DNA from 3 places in the Amycolatopsis sp. lyj-112 genome. Region 2 is predicted to be linked to each of the others. Evidence: riboswitches for the same ligand, from Rfam matches in the RefSeq annotation. Region 2 holds a riboswitch; each other region holds the start of a gene.

Region 1 (6,316 bases), on a different contig from region 2:
GATCGTCAAGGTCGGTACGAAGAAGCCGGTGGATCCGCCCATCGGCGACGCTTCGTCCTGGGACCGCATCGCGCAGTGTGAGTCGACCGGTAACTGGGCCGCTAACACCGGCAACGGTTACTACGGTGGTCTTCAGTTCAACAAGAGCACCTGGGATGCCTACGGTGGCGCGCAGTACGCCTCCTACCCGCACCAGGCCAGCAAGGCTCAGCAGATCGCCGTCGCCGAGAAGCTTCGTGACGACCGCGGTGGCTACGGCGCCTGGCCGCACTGTGGCAAGAAGGCTTGACGCCAGACTCCTCTCCTCCCCTCTGAAGGTCATCGTGTGGGCGCCCGTTGCTCACAAGGTGGCCTTCAGGGCGTTTCAGGGCCATTGAGCGGTGCTCTGTCCCCATCGGGGAGCCGGTCGAGAATCCGTTGGTGCGTCGTTGGCGAAGTTTCCGTTCTGGATCTTGGTCTCGACAGACGTGACCACCAACGCGAAGGCCGGACATGTGCCGCCTTCCGAGCCTGCTCGGCGCCGGCGCCCGCCTTCGCTCCGCCGACATCCGGGCGCTGACGTCTGTCGCTCCGTTGCCGCGTCTGGGCGGCGGGAGGGCGATGGTGCGGGATAGCGGGCATCGGGCGGGGCGACGGCTTCTTGAGCGACTCTGCCGGCTGAGCCTGTTCGGCGGCGATCCGATCTGATTCCTGGCGAGGTGCCGGGATGTCCGGACCGCATCCGGCAAGATCGACGATCTCTGCGAACGCATCGCCGCGTCGCTCTGCCGGTGTGCGCTGATCGGCCTCCCCGCTCGGCTCCGGGTGGGCGAGCGGGACAAGTAGCGCGTTCAGCCTGGCGCCTGTCTCGGAATCGAGGTTGCCCCGCATGTCCCAGCGGCCGGTTCGTTTCTGGCGCAGCCAGAACTCACTTCGCGGACGCCGTGTCCGCGGGTTCTCGGAGTCGTTCCCCTCTGGATCGAGGCGCGCGATCCAGTCGGTTCCGGCCACTGTGACCTCGCGAGGTCGTGCGACGCCGGCGAGGCTCACCAGGTCCTCTTCGACTTCAAGCCGTGTACTTGCGGGAATGCGCTCTGGAAGCCTTCTCATGACCGCGACGATGCGGTCGATGCCGGCATCGACCAGCACTCCTGTGGCGGCGGCGACTCCGGTCAAAGGCGCGATGGGTGGAGCCGAGGTGCCGTCGCGCGTGCGTCTCGAGTTGAGTGCGAGTGCCCGGTCGGTCACCTTCTTCGCCTCGGCCCGGGGCACCCGGGCCGCGTGCTCGTAGAAGACGGCGATCGAGTTGTATCCGTAGAGGTCCCGGACGCCGCGTGACTCGATCTCGGCCAGGATCTGGCCGACTTCGGCGAACAGACGTCGCCCTTCGCGTAGCCGTGTCTGCAACTCGTTGAGAAGCAGCTCGGGCTCACCTTCCGGCAGGTTATGCGGGAAGGCCTTGGGGGTGTTTGTGCTGGTCATCCCTCGATTGTCGCGGTGTGTTCGAACAAATGCACGGTCTCATTCTGGTGAATCCTGATCACTCTGCGAGCGCGCGATCCTGCCTCTATCACCCTGGAGTGGGATGCGATCCAGGCCCGCTACTCCCTAAGGATGTTGCAGGTGAGTTCGGGACTCTTCGAAGGAGCCTGGGGTCGGCGAAAGCCTTGGTCTCCGGGCTGCGGTCCCGTCTGACGCTGCCAGCGCGGCGCGGATGTGTGGCCCCTCAGGGCTCTCCTCGGTTATTCCGCCGACCTGTTCGCGCGTTGCCATTCCTCGCGGAGTACCCCGTACACAACGGCATCGTGTACGCCGCCGGACCAGCGCCGGGCTTGCCGGAACCGGCCTTCCTCGACGAAGCCCAAGCTGCGTCCTACGGCGATCATTCCCGGGTTGCCCGAGAAGGTGGCGAAGTCCAGCCGAAGCGCGTCTGTCCGCGCGAACAGGTAGCTCGTCCATAGACGCAGCGCCTCGGTGCCGAACCCTCCACCCCAGTACAGCTCGTCGTAGATGACCAGCCCCAGCCGACGCCAGTCGGTTTCTTCGCTTTCCCAGTACCAGCTGACCTGGCCGATCAATCTGCCATCGCCGAGGTCGGTCACGGCAAGGCTGGTGCGGGGATCGGGCGTGACCGTGCGGCTGGTGAGTTTCAGCGCCCGTGAACCGGCCTCATCGGCAGTAGGGCGACCGAAGTACGGTCCGTTCGTCTCATGCCATGGCCGCGCGGGATCGAGTAGGTCCCTGAGCGGTGCGAAGTCGGATGGCTGCCAGTCACGCAGCCGGACCTTGTCCCCTTCGAGCGCAACGTTGTCCACCGGCCAATCGTGGCTCACCGGGGCTGGTTACGATCGTCGGGTGACTGAACTGCTCGGGCCTGCGGAGATCAGGGCGCTGGCGTCCGAGCTGGACGTACGTCCGACCAAGAAGCTCGGCCAGAACTTCGTGCACGACCCCAACACCGTCCGCCGCATCGTCGAGCTTTCCGGAGTCGGTGAAGGCGATGTGGTGCTCGAGGTCGGGCCGGGGCTCGGCTCGCTGACGCTCGGGCTGCTCGCGGCCGGTGCCGAGGTCGTCGCGGTCGAGATCGACCCCGTGCTCGCCGGACGTCTGCCGGAAACCGTGGCCGAGCGGGGCGGTGCCGAAAAGCTGACCGTCGTTCGGGCGGATGCCCTGCGGGTGACGGCGGCAGACCTGCCGGGGCAGCCGACGGCGCTCGTGGCGAACCTGCCGTACAACGTCGCTGTCCCCGTCGTGCTCCACCTGCTCGCCGAGCTGCCGTCACTGACCAGCGGACTCGTGATGGTCCAGACCGAGGTCGCCGACCGGATGGCCGCCGGCCCGGGAAGCCGGACCTACGGCATACCCAGTGTCAAGCTCGCCTGGTACGGAAAGGCGCGCAAGGTCGCTGCGGTGCCTCGTTCGGTGTTCTGGCCCGTGCCGAACGTCGACTCCGCCTTGGTCGCCTTCGAACGCGGCGAAGTGGTGTCGTCTGTTGAGCGAGGTCGCCTGTTCGCAGTCGTCGACGCCGCTTTCTCGCAGCGGCGGAAGACCTTGCGTGCGGCGTTGGCTTCCTGGGCCGGTTCGGCTGAACGTGCTGGACAACTGCTCGAGAAGGCCGGCATCGACCCCAAGACCCGCGGGGAGCAGTTGGACGTTCATCAGTTCGCTCGGATCGCCGCCGCGGCTGACTGACGGGGTAGCCGGCGGAGGCGAGTGTCGGCGGTCTACGCAGGTCGTCGCGCCGGAGGTCCTTGGTCCAAACCTCGTGGCGGGTGTGGTCGAGACCGCACGGACGCGGATGTCGACAGAGGTCAGTACGGCTGCGTGAATGGTCGTCACGAGCGTCCTGCTTCCGGCCTGTCTCTGCAGGCAGAGGCCTTGATTCGAATCGTGAACATCCGCTGTCATCCCAGAATATGGATGGCTGATCCTGTATTATGGACGCGACCAGTCGTGTGATCTGCGCCTACGCGCTTGCTTTCATCTAGTGAGATCGGTTTTACTCAGTAAGCCATCCCGAGCGACTGAGAGACCTGGCTCGCCGAAGTCGCAGCAACCACCCTCCACAGGGCAGGTGCTACCGCCAGGACCGATGGAGGCTGTGCCTAATGAACAGGGTCACCCACCCGCTCCTGCTGACCAGGCGACGCGTTGTCGACGAAGGTCGCCGCACGGTAAGTGCGTGTCGACGCTCCACCGTTACTGCCTGAGTCTTTTCCCTTTCCTCTGAAAACCGTCCGCTCTGGACGGTTAATCGGTGACGGTTGGCGCGCTCGAAAGAAGCAGCGCCCCATTTGCATGGAGCCCTTCGTGATCACTGTCGAAAACCTGTCCAAGTCCTTTCCCCTCAACGGAAATCCCGTGGTCGCCCTGCGCGACGTCAGCGTGGACATCCAAGCCGGCTCGTTGTTCGGAGTAGTCGGTCCGGCGGGCTCCGGCAAGTCGACCCTCGCTCGTTGCATCGGCCTTCAGGAGCGTCCCGACCGGGGCGTTGTTCGTCTCGACGGCCTCAACACCGGGACCCTCGACGGACGCCGCCTGCGGGAGATCCGCCGTCAGGTCGGGGTCGTCAGCACCAAGCCTGAACTGCTCGCCGAGCGCACCATCGCAGGCAACATCGCTTCTCCGCTCGAGCAGCTGGGCCTCGACGGGCCGCAGCGTCGAAACCGGGTCGGCAACTTGCTCGACCTGGTCGGACTCAGCCAGCGGGCGGGTCAGCGACCGGGCGAACTGACCGAGGGACAGCTGCGCCGGGTGGCGATCGCCAAGGCGCTTGCCGCCGGGCCGGCCGTGCTCCTGGCCGACGACCCGACCGCGGGTGTGCGGCCCGAAGAGTCCGGTGCGGTCTTGACCGTGCTCGACCGTGCGCGTGCCGAACTCGGGGTCACCGTGCTGCTCACCACTCCTGACGCGAGCGTGGTCCGGCGTGTCTGCGACGACGTCGCCGTTCTGGAGTCCGGAGCGATCATCGAGCGCGGGACCGTGCTCGACCTGGTCTCCGACCCGAACAGCCGGACCGCGCAGGCACTGTTGCCCACGATCGAGACCAGCCGGGCGCAGACCGCAAAGTACGACCGAGCCGTGGACGTCGTGCTGGTCGGTTTCGCGTCGGTCGGTGCGCTGCTGCCCGAGGCGGCAGGGCGCTTCGACGTCGAACTCGCCACCATCGGCGGTGGTTTGACCCGGATCGGCGACACCCCGGTCGGGCGTTTCCGTCTCGGTGTGCGCGGCGAGCGCGCGGATGCCGCGCTCGCGTGGATCGCCGAGCGCGGTGGCCACGTGAGCCACCCTGTTCGCGGACCGCAGGGCGTCGCTGCCTGATTTTCTCTCGAATGGGCCGCTCAGGACGAAATCGGTCTTGAGCGGCCCGTTCGTGTCTGACTCGTCCTGTTCGCTTTCTCCTGGTGGCAGCACAAGTGGGGTGGGCACGTAGGCTTGAGGCGTGCTCGCCGTCGTTCCGCCCCCAGTCACCGTCAGGGTTCCCGCCAAGGTCAACTTGCACCTGGCGGTCGGTGACGTACGCCCGGACGGCTACCACGAGCTGGTGACCGTGTTCCAGGCGCTTTCACTGACCGACGAGGTGACCGTCGCGGCCACCGACGATCCCGGCGTCGAGGTCTACGGCGAAGGTGAAGGTTCCGTACCGACCGGCGCCAACAACCTGGCTTGGAAAGCGGCGCAGGCGCTGGCGGCCCACGTCGGTAAGGCAGAGGCCGAATCCAAGGTTCGCGTTGTGTTGCGCAAAGGCATTCCGGTCGCCGGCGGGATGGCCGGGGGCAGTGCCGACGCGGCCGCGACCTTGGTCGGGCTCGCGTCACTCTGGAAACTCGAAATTTCTCGCGATGAACTGGCAGGCATCGCCGCCAAGCTCGGCAGCGACGTTCCTTTCGCGCTCTACGGCGGGACGGCGCTGGGCACGGGGCGTGGTGAGCAGCTGGTGCCGGTGTTGTCCCGGCACACGTTCCACTGGGTGCTGGCGTTCGATCAGCGGGGCCTCTCGACACCGAGGGTGTTCGGCGAGCTGGACAGGCTGCGCGAAGAGGGCAGCCCGCCGCGGATCGGTTCGCACACGCCTGTGGTCGAGGCGCTCGCGTCCGGTGACCCGCGGCAGCTCGCGTTGCTGCTGGGCAATGATCTACAGGCGGCTGCCGTCTCGTTGCGTCCTGGCCTGCGTCGTACCTTGCGGGCGGGAGTCAACGCCGGTGCGCTCGCCGGGACGGTGTCCGGGTCCGGGCCGACCTGCGCGTTTCTGTGCGCGGACGCTCAGTCCGCGGTCGAGGTCGCCGCAGAACTGTCCGGTGCCGGGGTGTGCCGGACGGTCCGTGTCGCGCACGGACCGGTTCCTGGTGCCCGGCTGGTCGGCGGGGATGACGCGCCGCGTCCGACTCCGCCGCGGGTGCACGCGTGACGGTGTCCGAAATGGACATCGACTAATTCGTTGTGGTGCAAGCTTTCGGAAAGGATCGGCTGAGGAATGGCCAACTTGGTCAACCTGGAGTCGGTGAGCAAGTCCTACGGGGTGCGCCCGCTGCTCGACGGTGTTTCGCTCGGAGTGGCGGAGGGACAGCGCATCGGCGTCGTCGGCCTCAACGGGGGTGGAAAGACGACGCTGCTGGAAGTCCTCGCAGGACTCAATGAGCCGGATACGGGGCGGGTCAGTCAGGTCCGGGGCCTGCGGATGGCCGTGGTGACGCAGCGGACCGAACTTCCTGTCGGGAGCACGGTCGGCGATGTCGTGCTGGAGCGCTACGGCGCCGAGCACGAGTGGGCCGCTGACGCGCGTGTCAGGTCCATTATGGATGGTCTGGGGATGACCGCGCTCGGCGTCGACAAGCCG
Region 2 (6,316 bases):
GGGTCTTCGCGTGCAGCCACTGCCGCGACAGCCCGAGCTTGCGCGCCAGCACCGGGTCCGCGCCGTAGGTCAGGTCGCCGACACACGGGTGCTTGAGCGCCGAGAAATGCACGCGGATCTGGTGCGTGCGGCCGGTCTCCAGCTTGATCTGGGCCAGCGACGCGGCGCGGAAGGCCTCGACGACCTCGTAGTGCGTGACGCTCTCCCGCCCGCCCTGGACGACGGCGAACTTGTAGTCGTGCCGGGGATGCCGGTCGATCGGGGCGTCGATGGTGCCGCGTATCGGATCCGGGTGGCCTTGGACGATGGCGTGGTAACCCTTGTCGACGGTGCGTTCCTTGAACGCCCGCTTCAGCACGGTGTACGCGTGCTCGCTCTTGGCCACCACCATCACGCCGGTGGTGCCCGCGTCCAGGCGGTGCACGACGCCCTGGCGCTCCGCGGCACCGGAGGTGGCGATCCGCAGCCCGGCGGCGGCGAGGCCACCGACCACGGTCGGCCCGGTCCAGCCGGGGCTCGGGTGCACGGCGACACCAACCGGCTTCGAGATCACGACGATGTCGTCGTCGTCATGCAGGATCCGCATGCCCTCGACCGGTTCCGCGATCACCTCGATGGGCGAGGCGGGCTCGGGCAGGGTCACTTCGAGCAGCCCGCCGGCGGCGAGCCGGTCGGACTTCCCGGCGGGCCTGCCGTCGAGCAGGATCTCACCCGACTCGGCCAGGTCCGCCACCACCGTGCGGGAAAGTCCCAGGAGTTTCGCCAGCCCCGCGTCGACGCGCATTCCGTCGAGCCCGTCGGGAACGGGCAACATTCGCGCGCTCATTCGCTTGCCGCTTTCTTCTTGTCCTTGGTGGACGTTCCGTCATAGTCCTTGCCCAGCAAGGAAAGAATTACGATGAGGACACCGCCGACGCAGATGGCGGAGTCGGCGACGTTGAAGATCGCCCAGCCCTGCCCGTTGGGGGCGAAGGCGGAGATCATGTCGACGACGTGGCCCTGCAGTGGGCCGGGCGCGCGGAAGATCCGGTCGGTCAGGTTGCCGAGCGCACCCGCCAGCACCAGCCCGAGCCCGATCGCCCAGCCGACCGAGCGCAACCGCCGGGACAGCCAGACGATGGCGACCACGACGGCGGCCGCGACCAGCGCGAGCACCCAGGTCAGCCCGGTCGCCATCGAGAAGGCGGCGCCGGGGTTGCGCACCAGCTGGAAGTAGACGAGCCCGCCGAGGAACTCGACCGGCTCCTTGCCCTCCAGGTTGGCCACGGCGAGCTGCTTGGTGAGGAGGTCCAGCCCCCACAGCACCGCGGCGACGACGAACACCACACCGACGCGCTTCTTCGGCAGCGACGGCGCCGGTGGCGCGGTCTCGGGCTCTGTACTCACTCCCCTATTGTCCACGGAGCGTGTTCAGGTCCCCTCGGCGGCCGCCTTCGGCCTGCGCGGCATCGGTCAGGCGCAGAAAGGGGGGAGCTCCCGCGGGTCCGACTCCGGCACCCAGCGGCCGTCCGGCTTCTCGTACTGCCAGCGGGCGCCACGGGCGACGATCTGGCGCAGCGCCAGCACGACCCGGTCCACGTGCTCGGCGGTGCTGCCGAGGCCGAGGCTGACCCGGACGGCCTGCTGTCCCCGCGAACCGGCGGCGGAGATCAGCCGCTTGGTCGCGACGTGCGCGCAGAACGCGCCGTCCCGCACGCCGATGCCGTATTCCGCGGAAAGGACCGCGGCGAGCCAGCCGGGATCGAAGCCGTCGACGACGAAGCTCAGGGTGCCGACCCGGTCGACAGGCGCGTCGAACAGCCGCAGTTCGGCGAAACCGGGGATACCGGCGAGACCGCGACGCAGCCGCGCCAGCAGTTCGTCCTCGTGGGCGACGATCGCGTCCCAGTTCCCGGCCAGCGTCTCGCAGGCGACACCGAGGGCGTAGACGCCGACAGTGTTGGGGGAACCGGCTTCGTGCCGCTCGGGGCCGGCGTTCCAGACGACGCCGAGGTCTTCGGAGTCACGGGTGACGAGCTTGGTCGCGCCGCCGCCGGCGAGGTACGGCTGGGCGGCGCGCAGCCAGTCGGCGCGGCCGATCAGCGCGCCCGCACCGAAAGGCGCGTAGAGCTTGTGCCCGGAGAGCGCGATGTAGTCGACGTCGAGCTTGCGCAAAGAGATTTCGCGGTGCGGCGCCAGCTGTGCGGCGTCGAGCGCGATCCGGGCGCCGTGCTGACGCGCGACGGCGGCGATCTCCTTGACGGGCAACAGTTCCCCGGTCACGTTGGACGCGCCGGTGATGACGACCAGACGCGGTCCCTGGGGGCAGCCGGCGAGTGCTTCGTCCACAGCGGACACCGCGGCGAGACGCGTGCGAGGGGTCTCGATCCGGCGGACGTTCGGACCCTTCCACGGCAGCAGCGCGGCGTGGTGCTCGGTGTCGAACACGACGACGGACGTGTGCTTCGGCAGGCTGCGCGCGAGGAGGTTGAAGGAATCGGTGGTGTTGCGGGTGAACACGACGGCGTCGGTCGTGCGGGCGTCCACGAACTCGCGCAGGATTCCCCGCGTGCGCTCGTAAAGCTTGGTGGAGACCTGCGAGGCGAACCCGGCGCCGCGGTGCACGCTGGCGTACCAGGGAAGGAACTCGTCGACGGCGCGCCGCACGGTGTCCAGGCACGGCGCGCTCGCCGCGTGGTCGAGGTTGGCGTAGCCGATGTCGCCGCCGGTGACGAGCGGGACCCGCAGATCGGCGCAGGCGACGGTCGGGATTTCCTGCGTGGCAACGGTTTCCGCGACATCGCCGGTGTTCGCGGCGGGGGCGTTGGTGCGTTCGAGAGCGAGAGTCATCGTCATCCTCCGGGCCTGGGGACCCGACGAGGATCCCGCGCTTGCCCGTCGCACCACGCGACGAGCCAGGTCCTCACCCGGGGCACCCCACCGCGGAAGGAGGGTTGCCGGTCAGCTAGCCGGGGCTTGACGCTGACACTCGTGACCTAAGAACGAAGTTAGCCGATGCCGGTGGGATCAAGCCACCCCTTGCCCGCATGTTGAGACGCCGCTCACGCTTTCCGCAAGCGAAAAGAACCCCGCAATTAGTCCTCTACTTGCGGTAGTTGCACAGACAAGTACCGCAAGTAGAGGACGAAACGCGGGAGGTCAGATGCGAGGTCAGATGCGGAATCGGCCGGGGAGGGAAACGGTGGCGCGGGACGAAACCTGGGTCGCGGTACCCGAGTACTGATCGGTGCCCTCGGTGAACTGCCAGTCGCCGAAGGTCTTGCCGTTCACCGCCTCGCCGTGGGCGTCGGCGACCTTGGTCGAGAGGTCGTCGTAGGACACGCCGTTCCAGTTGCCCGCGCCGACGCCGAAGTCGCGCGAGTCACCGTTCGCCACCGCGGTGGGCAGGCTCCACAGGGTGAAGTGCACGTGGGCGCCGGTACTGCTGCCGCCACAGGGCAGCGCGTTCCCGGTCCGGCCGAGGGCGTCACCAGGCACGACCTGCTGACCGTCGGTCACCGAAATGCCCTCGATGTGGTAGTACCCGGTGCGCCAGCCGTCGGCGTGGTCGATGGTCACCCAGTCGCCGCCGTCGCAGTGCTGGATCCGGACGGTGCCCGCCAGCGGCGCGCGCACGGTCTTGTCCGCGGGGCTGAAGTCGATGGCGTTCTTCACGCCGGTGGACCCGTTGTCGGAGTGGATCCCCGCCGAGTAGAGCGACTGTCCGGTCTCGAACGGCAGCCCGAACGCCGGGAACGCACCCGCGGCCGCCGCAGGGGTCGAAAGAACCACCCCGACGAGAACGGCCACGGCCCCCAGACCGGCGAATCGCGTAGGAAGCTTCGTCACCTTGCGTACTCCTTACCCCGTGACACTCACCCATTCGATGGAGTCAATTGCGGGGAAGGTAATCCAAAAGGAGTACAAAGTGAACTAATTGTAGAGAAATTTTCGTGATCAACCGACTAAAGGCTGGTGCGAGTTCGTGACCTACTGGCCGGATTCGCCCTTCCACCTGGCGAGGCGACCGGCCCGGTCGACGGCCCGCAGGCGTCGTTCGGCCGCGTCGCGCGCCTCAGAGGTGGTCACGACGAGTAACTGATCTCGTTCCTGCAGCCGGGTGTCCTTGTTGGGCGTGAAGCCGGTGCCGTCCCGGACGAGCAGGCTGATCGTCGCGCCCACCGGCAGCCGCAGTTCCGCCAGGTAGACGCCGTGCATCTTCGACCCGGAGTGGATGCGGACCTGCAGGAGTTCGGCGCCCATCTCGTCGAGCGGCGCGGAGTCGACCTCGATCTCGTGCACTTCGCCGCGTTGCGCCAGCCCGAGGATCCTCGCGAGCGGGCTCAGCGTCGCACCTTGCAGCAACGTCAGCACGATGACCAGCACGAACACCGCGTCGACCAGTTCTTGCGCCCCCGGCACCCCGGAGGAGAGCGGGATCAGCGCGAGCACGATCGGCACGGCACCGCGTAGCCCGGCCCACGACAGGAACACCTGATCTCGCCAGGGGATCTTGAACGGCAGAGCCGACAGCATCACCGACAGCGGGCGGGCGAGCAGCAGCACGACGGCGCCCGCGACCAGGCCCTGGACCAGGCTCTCGAAGATCCTGCTCGGCGAGGCGAACAGGCCCAGCAGCACGAAGAGCCCGATCTGCGCGAGCCAGCCGAGCCCTTCGGCGAACGACAGCGTGTCCGAGCGGTGCGGCAGCTTCGAATTCCCCAGCACCAGCGCGGCGACGTAGGTGGCGAGCAGTCCGGAGGCGTGCGCGAGCTGCCCGCTCGAGTACGCCACGACGCAGACCGCGACCGTGGCCAGCGGATACAGGCCGGTCGCCGGGAGCGCGGCCCGCCGGAGTGCCTGCGCGCCGAACCAGCCGAAGGCCAGGCCGATCACCAGCCCGGCGGCGAGTTCGTAGACCACCAGCAGCGGCAGCGACCAGTCGATGGTCGTGCCCTCGGCCAGCACGACGACGGCGATGTAGGCCGGGGCGTCGTTGATCCCCGACTCGATCTCCAGCGCGCCGACGAGCCGCTTCCCGACACCCGCCGATCTCAGGACGGAGAAGACCGCGGCGGCGTCGGTCGACGCGAGCACCGCGCCCCACAGCAACGCCATCCGCCAGTCGAGGCCCAGCAGCCAGTGCAGAGCGGCGCCGGTGACCGCGATACTCACCACGACGGCCACTGTGGACAGTGCGATTCCGATGCCCAGCGAGGGTTTCACCGCGCTCCACCGTGTGGTGAGACCACCTTCGCTGAGGATCATCACCAACGCGGCGAGGCCGAGCGACTGGGTGAGTTCGGGGTTGTCGTACTGGATGCCGAACCCGGCTTCGCCGAGCAGAACACCCATGCCCAGATAGAGCAGCAGCGAAGGCAGGCCGACCCGGATCGACACCCGGACGGCGATCACCGCGACGAGGAGCACGGCACCGCCGGTACCCAGAATGAGCGGGAGCTGCTCCATGTCGCCTCCCGTCCGGTCGCCGTGAGGGCTCCAGAATAGTGAGGCGACGGTCGTCACTCGATCGTGTACCGGTCGCAAACCGTCCGGAAAGGCTGTGTTACAGACTGTCCTCTACGGACTGCGCAGCGCCGGAAGGTCGACGCCGAGGTCGGCGAACGGCCTTTCCGCCGCAGGCAGGACTTTCACCGCCCGGTTGCCCTCACGCGACAACCAGCCGGCACTCACTCCGTGAGACAGTAACGCCGCCGGGACACGTCCCGCCAAATGATCACGCCGGACCGTCCAATCCAGACAGTCGCGCAGCATCGGGCGTCGGCTGTCGGCGATCTCCACCCCGAGCGCGCCGAGCACTTCGCGCCCACGGCCGGTCAGCGTCAGGCCGTCGGCCTCGTCGACCAGCCCGGCGGTGAGCATCCCGTCCCGCAACGCGACCCCGACCGTCCCGGCGAGGTGGTCGTAGCAGGTCCGGGCGAATTCGAGCCGCTTCACCCGGACCGACGAGCGCAATCCCTGCACCGGGCGATGTTCGGCGTGCTGCGCCAGATGCTCGATCAGCTCCGCCACCCGGGGATCGGCGATCCGGACGTACCGGTGCCGCCCCTGTTTGACCCGCACGACGAACCCGGCGTCGGTCAGCTTCGTGACGTGTTCGCTGGCGGTCGACGCGGCCACCTTCGCCGCTCCGGCCAGCTCGGTCACCGTCCAGGCACGCCCGTCGAGCAACGCGAGGCACATCGACGCGCGGCTCGGGTCGGCGAGCACGGCCGCGACCTCGGCCAAGGCGATCGTCTCCATGCGTTCACCGTAGAAGACCACCGCTTCGGCCGGGACCGAAATGTCAGCCCGCCAGGAACTTCGCCGCCAGCTG
Region 3 (6,316 bases), on a different contig from region 2:
CCTGATTGTGTGGATCGCTGAACGCGGACCGGCGGCGGAACCCTAGGCACTACGATCTTCACCGTACCGCAGCCACCCTCCCGAGGCGGCCGCGATCACTACCGGGACGGCTGTTAAGCTGGCCGTTCACCGTCGTGTGGCATTCCGCAATGGAGGAAACCCGCGCCGCTTCCGAGCGCGCAGGGCCGTTCACAACGCGGCGGTGAACCACCGAGATACCAAGAGGAGCGCCCCCGTGGCCAACATCAAGTCGCAGATCAAGCGCATCACGACCAACGAGAAGGCGCGTCAGCGCAACCAGGCGATCCGGTCCTCGGTGAAGACCGCGGTCCGCAAGGTCCGCGAAGCCACCGACTCCGGTGACAAGGCCAAGGCCCTGGAGGCGCAGAAGGACGCGGCCCAGAAGCTGGACAAGGCCGTGACCAAGGGCGTTCTCCACGCCAACCAGGCCGCCAACAAGAAGTCCGCGATCGCGAAGCGCGTGAATTCTCTTTAATCGCGCGCTGACGTAAACGCGCCGAAGGGGCGTCGAACCGCTTGTCACTCACGTGGCGCGGGGAGGCGCCCCTTCATCGCGTTTACGTGGGCCTTCGGCCCGAAAGAGGCGCGCGACGGGTGAAGTCTCACCGTCGCGCTGGCGCGCTTCCGGTGAGACAGTCCGCCGGTCCAGATGTGGAGTGCGTTGCGTGTCGGGCTCGGTCCGGCGAGTGGTGTGACTCGGTACCGTCGGGCGGCGTCAGCGTGGGGTGCCGTGGGCGGCGATGATTTCCAGGACGGCGCGCTCGATGGCGTATTCGGGGTCCGCCGCCGCTCCCTTGACCTCGGCGTTCAGGCGGGCGACGACCCGCATGGCGGTGGCGAGGCCGTCCTGCCCCCAGCCTCGGGCCTGCCCCTGCGCCTTGCGCACCTTCCACGGCGGCATCCCCAGCTCACCGGCCATCTGGTTCGGGTTCCCGCGCCCGGCCCCGGACACCCGCGCGATCGTGCGGACGGCGTCGGCGAGAGCGTCCGCGACCAGCACGTACGGGACACCCAGTTGCATCGCCCAGCGCAGCGCCTCCAGCGCGGCCGCCATGTCTCCGCCGACGGCCTTCTCGGCGACGGCGAACCCGTTCACGTCCGCGCGGCCCCGGTGATAGCGGCGCACGGCCTGCTCGTCGACCGTGCCCCCGGCGTCCGCGACAAGCTGGGTCGCGGCCGAGGACAGCTCGCGCAGATCCGAGCCGACGGCGTCGATCAACGCCAGCACGGCCGCGCCGTCGATCTTCCCGCCCACCCGGCGAACTTCGTTGCGGACAAAGGATTCCCGCTCAGCGGCTTTGGTCAGCTTCGCGCATTCGACGATCTCCGCCCCGGCCTTCTTCAGGGCACCCGGCAACGCCTTCGCGGCCTTGCTTCGGCCGCCTCCGCTGTGCACGACGACGAGAACGATGCCTTCGGCGGGCGACTTGACGTAGGCCATCACCCCGTCGGAGAGCTCCTGCGAGATGTCGTGCGCGGACTCGATGACGATGACCCGGCCTTCGGCGAACAGCGAGGGGCTGACCATCTCCGCGAGGGCGGGGACTGTGAGGTCGGACACCCGGATCCGGGTGAGGTCCGCGGTCGGATCGGCCGCTTTGGCCGCGTCCGAAGCGCCGCGGACAGCGCGTTCGATCAGCAGCTCTTCCTCGCCGAGGACCAGGACCAGCGGCGATGGGGCGGAAGCTTGCGTCGTCACGGTGACGATCCTGCCACTCCTCTTCTCGCGTGCTTTGTCCGGTGACGTGTTCCGGGCACGGTGGCCCGACCCCGGCACCATGTCGTACGGTGTAACCGAGGCGACGCGATCTTGTGCGTGCCGACAATCGAATACCGCTCATCCAGAGGGGCAGAGGGAACGGCCCGATGAAGCCCCGGCAACCGGCGTCAGCCTGTCATCCCGCGATCGCGGGGTAGCTGACGATCACGGTGCCAATTCCGGCCCGCCTCGGCGGGGCAGATGAGGAAGGACCTCGTGATGACCGCAACCCTCGGAACGACCTCCACCACCAAGACCCCGGACCTCGGACCGGCCGTCGAACTGGTGTCGAAGGAAGAGGGACACCGGCAGCCGCTCGCCCCCGAATTCGTTTCCGCCGAAGACTTCTCGCCGCTCGAGGTCGCCTACGACTTCGGCCGTGTGCGCCGTGAGGACATCGAAGCCGGACCGAACAACATCTGGCGCTACAAGAAGCTCCTCCCGGTGCCTTCGAACGTCGAAGAGATCCCCAACACCGAGCCCGGTGCAACGCGGCTCGTCCAGGCCGACAGGCTGGCGAAGGCGTTGGGCGTCAAGAAGGTCTGGGTGAAGGACGACACCGGCAACCCCACGCACTCGTTCAAGGACCGCGTGGTCGCGGTCGCGCTGGCGGCCGCCCGCGAGTTCGGATTCGAAGTGCTCGCCTGTCCGTCGACAGGAAACCTGGCCAACGCGGTCGCCTCCGCCGCGGCCCGCGCCGGCTGGCGGTCGGTCGTGCTGATCCCGAAGAGCCTCGAGCGCGCCAAGATCCTCACCACCGCCGTGTACGACGGTGACCTGATTGCCGTCGACGGCAACTACGACGACGTGAACCGGCTCGCCACTCAGCTCGCCTCCGAGCAGGAGAGCTGGGCGTTCGTCAACGTGAACGTCCGGCCCTACTACTCGGAAGGCTCCAAGACGCTGGCCTTCGAGGTCGCCGAGCAGCTCGGCTGGCGGATTCCCCCGCAGATCGTGGTGCCGATCGCCTCCGGTTCCCAGCTCACCAAGGTGGACAAGGGTTTCCGCGAGTTCGGCCAGCTCGGCCTCGTCGAAGAGACGCCGTACAAGGTGTTCGGCGCGCAGGCCACCGGCTGCTCCCCCGTCTCGGCCGCGTTCCGCGCGGGCCACGACGTGGTCCAGCCGGTCAAGCCGGACACGATCGCCCGGTCGCTGGCGATCGGCAACCCGGCCGACGGCCCCTACGTCCTCGACGTGGTCAACCGCACCGGCGGCGCGATCGAAGACGTCACCGACGAAGAGGTCGTCGAAGGCATCCGGCTGCTGGCCCGCACCGAAGGCATCTTCACCGAAACCGCCGGTGGAGTCACCGTGGCGACGGCCAAGAAGCTCCTCGCGGCGGGCAAGCTCGACCCGGACACCGAGATCGTGCTGCTGATCACCGGTGACGGCCTCAAGACGCTCGACGCCATCGAGGACAAGGTCGGCCCGAAGGCCACCGTCTCGGCCTCCGCCGACGCGGTCCGCGAGGCACTCGGCATCTGAGTTCCGTCGGCCCGCCTCAGGAACGAGGCGGGCCACGGGGCTCACCCCGGCGCACCAGGGCGAGACCTCGCGTGTCGGCGACGACCGCGGTGTCGCCGTCCGTGTCCGTCCTCGCGATCGTGGCACCGACGGCCGTCAGGTTGTCCAAAGTGGACTTGTTCGGGTGGCCGTACGTGTTCCCGGCACCGACACTCACCAGCGCCACTCGTGGCGCGACGGCGTTGAGGAAATCCGGTGCCGTGTAACGGCTTCCGTGGTGCGGAACCTTCAGGATCTCGGCATGCAGGTCCCTCCCTTCGGCCAGCAGGTCTGCCTGCGCGGCCAGTTCGACGTCGCCGGTCAGCAACACCCGGCCCGCCGGAGTCGCGGCCCGCAGGACGACCGAGCCGTTGTTGATCACCGTCCCGTCCTGCTCGACGGCCGATCGCCGCGTGACGTAGTGGGGCCCCAGTACGTCCAGTGACAGCCCCGGCCATTCGAGCCGCTGCCCGATCCCCAGTTCCAGCAAGGGAATCCCCCGACGCGCCGTCTCGTCGGCGACCTGCTGCCACGCCCACGCGGGGGCCCGGCCGGGCCCGACGGCGACCGCTCCGACCGAACGGCCCTCGAAGACCGATTCGAGACCGCCGACGTGGTCGGCGTGCAGGTGACTCAGGACGACCAGCGGGACCCGGTCCACACCGAGCCTGCTCAAGCACTCATCCACCGGCCCGGGTTCCGGTCCGGTGTCGACCACCACCGCCCTCCCCCGCTCGGCCGTGGCGAGGACGACGGCGTCGCCTTGCCCGACGTCGCAGGCGACGGCGCTCCACGCCGCCGGTGGCCACGCCGGGGCCAGCACCCGCACCGGGACGAAGACGAGAAGGCCACCGGCCAGTGCGATCGCCAGCAGGATCCGCGCGTGACGAAGCCGGATGGCGACCAGAAGCACCGCGAGCAGCCCGGCCGCCAGCAGCCCGCCCCACCAGCCACCGGGCCAGTCCACGACCGCTCCCGGTGCCCGGGCGCCGTGACGGGCCACGGTGATCAGCCAGCTCGCTTCGGGCTCGGTCAGGCGGACCAGCAACCGGCCCGCCGACGGCCACCACGGCCCGATGACGGTGGCGAGCACGCCGAACACCGTGGCCGGAGCGACCACCGGCGCGGCGAGCACGTTGGTCACGATCGAGACGAGGCTGACCGTCCCCGCCATGCCCGCGATGACCGGCGCCGTCATCACGAACGCGGCCAGCGGGACGGCCAGTCCCTCCGCGTAGCCGGACGGCACACCGCGGCCGACCAGCCACTCGGCCCACCGCGGGGCCAGCAGCACCAGCCCGGCGGTGGCCAGCACCGACAGGGCGAAACCGAAGTCGGCGGCCATCGCGGGATCGACGACCACCAGCCCGGCCACCGCGAAGGCGAGGGCGGGCAGCGCCGAACCCCGGCGGCCGAGTGCGAGCGCCAGCAGCCCGACGGCCCCCATCACCCCGGCACGGAGCACGCTGGGTGCGGGCCCGGCGAGGACCACGAACCCGGCGAGCCCCGCCGCGGCGGCCGCGGCGGACGTCCGCGGCCCGACCCGCAGCACCCTCAGCAGGAGAAGGATCGAGCCGCAGACGATCGCCACGTTCCCACCGCTCACGGCCATCAGGTGGGACATGCCGGAGTCGGTGAACTCACGCTCGACCCTCGGGGACAGCGTGCTCGTGTCCCCCACGACCAGTCCGGGCACCAGACCGGCCTCCTCCTCCGGGAGCACGGCACACAGCTCCCGGAGGCCGGCGCGCAGCGATTCCGCGGCTCGCTGCCACCAGGGCACCGGCCCGAGGCTCACCGGCGGGCCTCGCACCGAGAGGACCGCGACCGTCAGTTCGGCCCCCTTGGCCGGTGCGAGCCGTCCGGCGGCGGTGACCTGCTGCCCGGGCAGCAGGTCGGTCCACCCTTCGGCGGGAGCGAGCAGAAGGATCCGGCCGGCCGAATCCACCGCCCGCTCACCGGTTTCCACGGCGTCCACTGTCGCGGCGATGACCACCAAGCGGGTGCCTGCCCGGCGATCGGCGTATCCGGCGCCGCGGACCGGACGTGGCCGCTCGGTGACCACCACCCTCATCGTGGCCTCGCTCCCCCGCGCGGCGGCGGCGCGGAGGTCGTCGTGCTCGGCTGCCCGGATGCGCAACGCCACCGGCCCGGCCGTGAGCACGCCGAGGACCACCAGTGCGCCCAAGCCCGCCACCCACCGGGGCGCCGTCCGGCGGGCGCGGACTCCGACGGCGATCGCGAGCACCGCGGCGGCCGCACCGCAGAGCATCGTGATCCACCATCCGCCGAGCAGCCCGAAGAGCGTGCCGAGCCAGGCAGTCGCCGCGGCCGGTACCAGCCGCAGATCCTGACCTCGCCACGACGCCGTGTCCACCTCGGACTGTTCGGCGAACAGCCTCATCCGACGGTCACCAGATCACGGAGTTTCTTGAACTTGCTTTCACCGATCCCTTCCACCTCACGGAGTTGTTCGACGGTGGCGAAACCGCCGTGCCCGGACCGCCAGTCGGCGATGCGCTTCGCCATCACCTCGCCGACCCCGGGCAGCGTGTCGAGTTGCTCGGCCGTGGCCGCGTTCAGGTCGAGCTTCCCGGGCGGGGTGCCCGGACCGGCCGCGGCGGGTCCGGGCACCCCGACGGCCACCTGCTCGCCGTCGGTGAGCCGCCTGGCCAGGTTCAGCCCGGTCAGATCCGTTCCCGGCTGTGCCCCACCGGCCGCCGTGAGGGCATCGGCGACCCGTGCGCCCGGAGGGATCGTGACCAGGCCCGGGTTGTGCACCCGGCCGACGACGCTGATCACCAGAGGCGCCTTGGCCGCCGCGGCGGGGGCGTCTCCGACGGCCTTGGCCGACGGCAGGGGCGGCGGGATCTCCGCCCCTGGCCTGTGTCCGAACAAAGTGACCGCGCCGGTCACGATCACGGCCACCGCGATCAGCACGGCTCCCACGGCGAACCACCGCCGTTTCACCGGTATCCCGTCCGCCGTGAACCGGGCGGGCACCCAGCGGCGCACCAGCCTGCCCGCGGGCAG

What was found. Region 2 has a riboswitch for S-adenosylmethionine ahead of ACLJRL_RS35735 (aminotransferase class V-fold PLP-dependent enzyme). Riboswitches for the same ligand answer to the same signal wherever they lie in the genome.
Region 1: linked by a shared signal. The riboswitch ahead of ACLJRL_RS07345 (methionine ABC transporter ATP-binding protein) and the one ahead of ACLJRL_RS35735 (aminotransferase class V-fold PLP-dependent enzyme) in region 2 are both predicted to bind S-adenosylmethionine.
Region 3: linked by a shared signal. The riboswitch ahead of thrC (threonine synthase) and the one ahead of ACLJRL_RS35735 (aminotransferase class V-fold PLP-dependent enzyme) in region 2 are both predicted to bind S-adenosylmethionine.

What each region holds. Positions count from the first base shown of each region.
Region 1 is NZ_JAJPWS010000002.1:121,447-127,762, reverse strand. It holds gene ACLJRL_RS07365 (transglycosylase family protein) at 1-289, shown strand, start outside; gene ACLJRL_RS07360 (DUF222 domain-containing protein) at 355-1,461, opposite strand; gene ACLJRL_RS07355 (GNAT family N-acetyltransferase) at 1,722-2,294, opposite strand; gene rsmA (16S rRNA (adenine(1518)-N(6)/adenine(1519)-N(6))-dimethyltransferase RsmA) at 2,335-3,171, shown strand; SAM riboswitch class I at 3,488-3,578, shown strand; gene ACLJRL_RS07345 (methionine ABC transporter ATP-binding protein) at 3,790-4,800, shown strand; gene ACLJRL_RS07340 (4-(cytidine 5'-diphospho)-2-C-methyl-D-erythritol kinase) at 4,922-5,887, shown strand; gene ACLJRL_RS07335 (ABC-F family ATP-binding cassette domain-containing protein) at 5,954-6,316, shown strand, end outside.
Region 2 is NZ_JAJPWS010000016.1:165,520-171,835, reverse strand. It holds gene ACLJRL_RS35745 (RluA family pseudouridine synthase) at 1-826, opposite strand, end outside; gene lspA (signal peptidase II) at 823-1,386, opposite strand; gene ACLJRL_RS35735 (aminotransferase class V-fold PLP-dependent enzyme) at 1,453-2,829, opposite strand; SAM riboswitch class IV at 2,862-2,976, opposite strand; gene ACLJRL_RS35730 (M23 family metallopeptidase) at 3,151-3,828, opposite strand; gene ACLJRL_RS35725 (potassium/proton antiporter) at 3,970-5,448, opposite strand; gene ACLJRL_RS35720 (ArsR/SmtB family transcription factor) at 5,560-6,243, opposite strand; gene ACLJRL_RS35715 (penicillin-binding transpeptidase domain-containing protein) at 6,287-6,316, opposite strand, start outside.
Region 3 is NZ_JAJPWS010000006.1:142,191-148,506, forward strand. It holds gene rpsT (30S ribosomal protein S20) at 236-496, shown strand; gene holA (DNA polymerase III subunit delta) at 737-1,720, opposite strand; SAM riboswitch class I at 1,856-1,988, shown strand; gene thrC (threonine synthase) at 2,000-3,265, shown strand; gene ACLJRL_RS21860 (ComEC/Rec2 family competence protein) at 3,282-5,687, opposite strand; gene ACLJRL_RS21865 (helix-hairpin-helix domain-containing protein) at 5,684-6,316, opposite strand, start outside.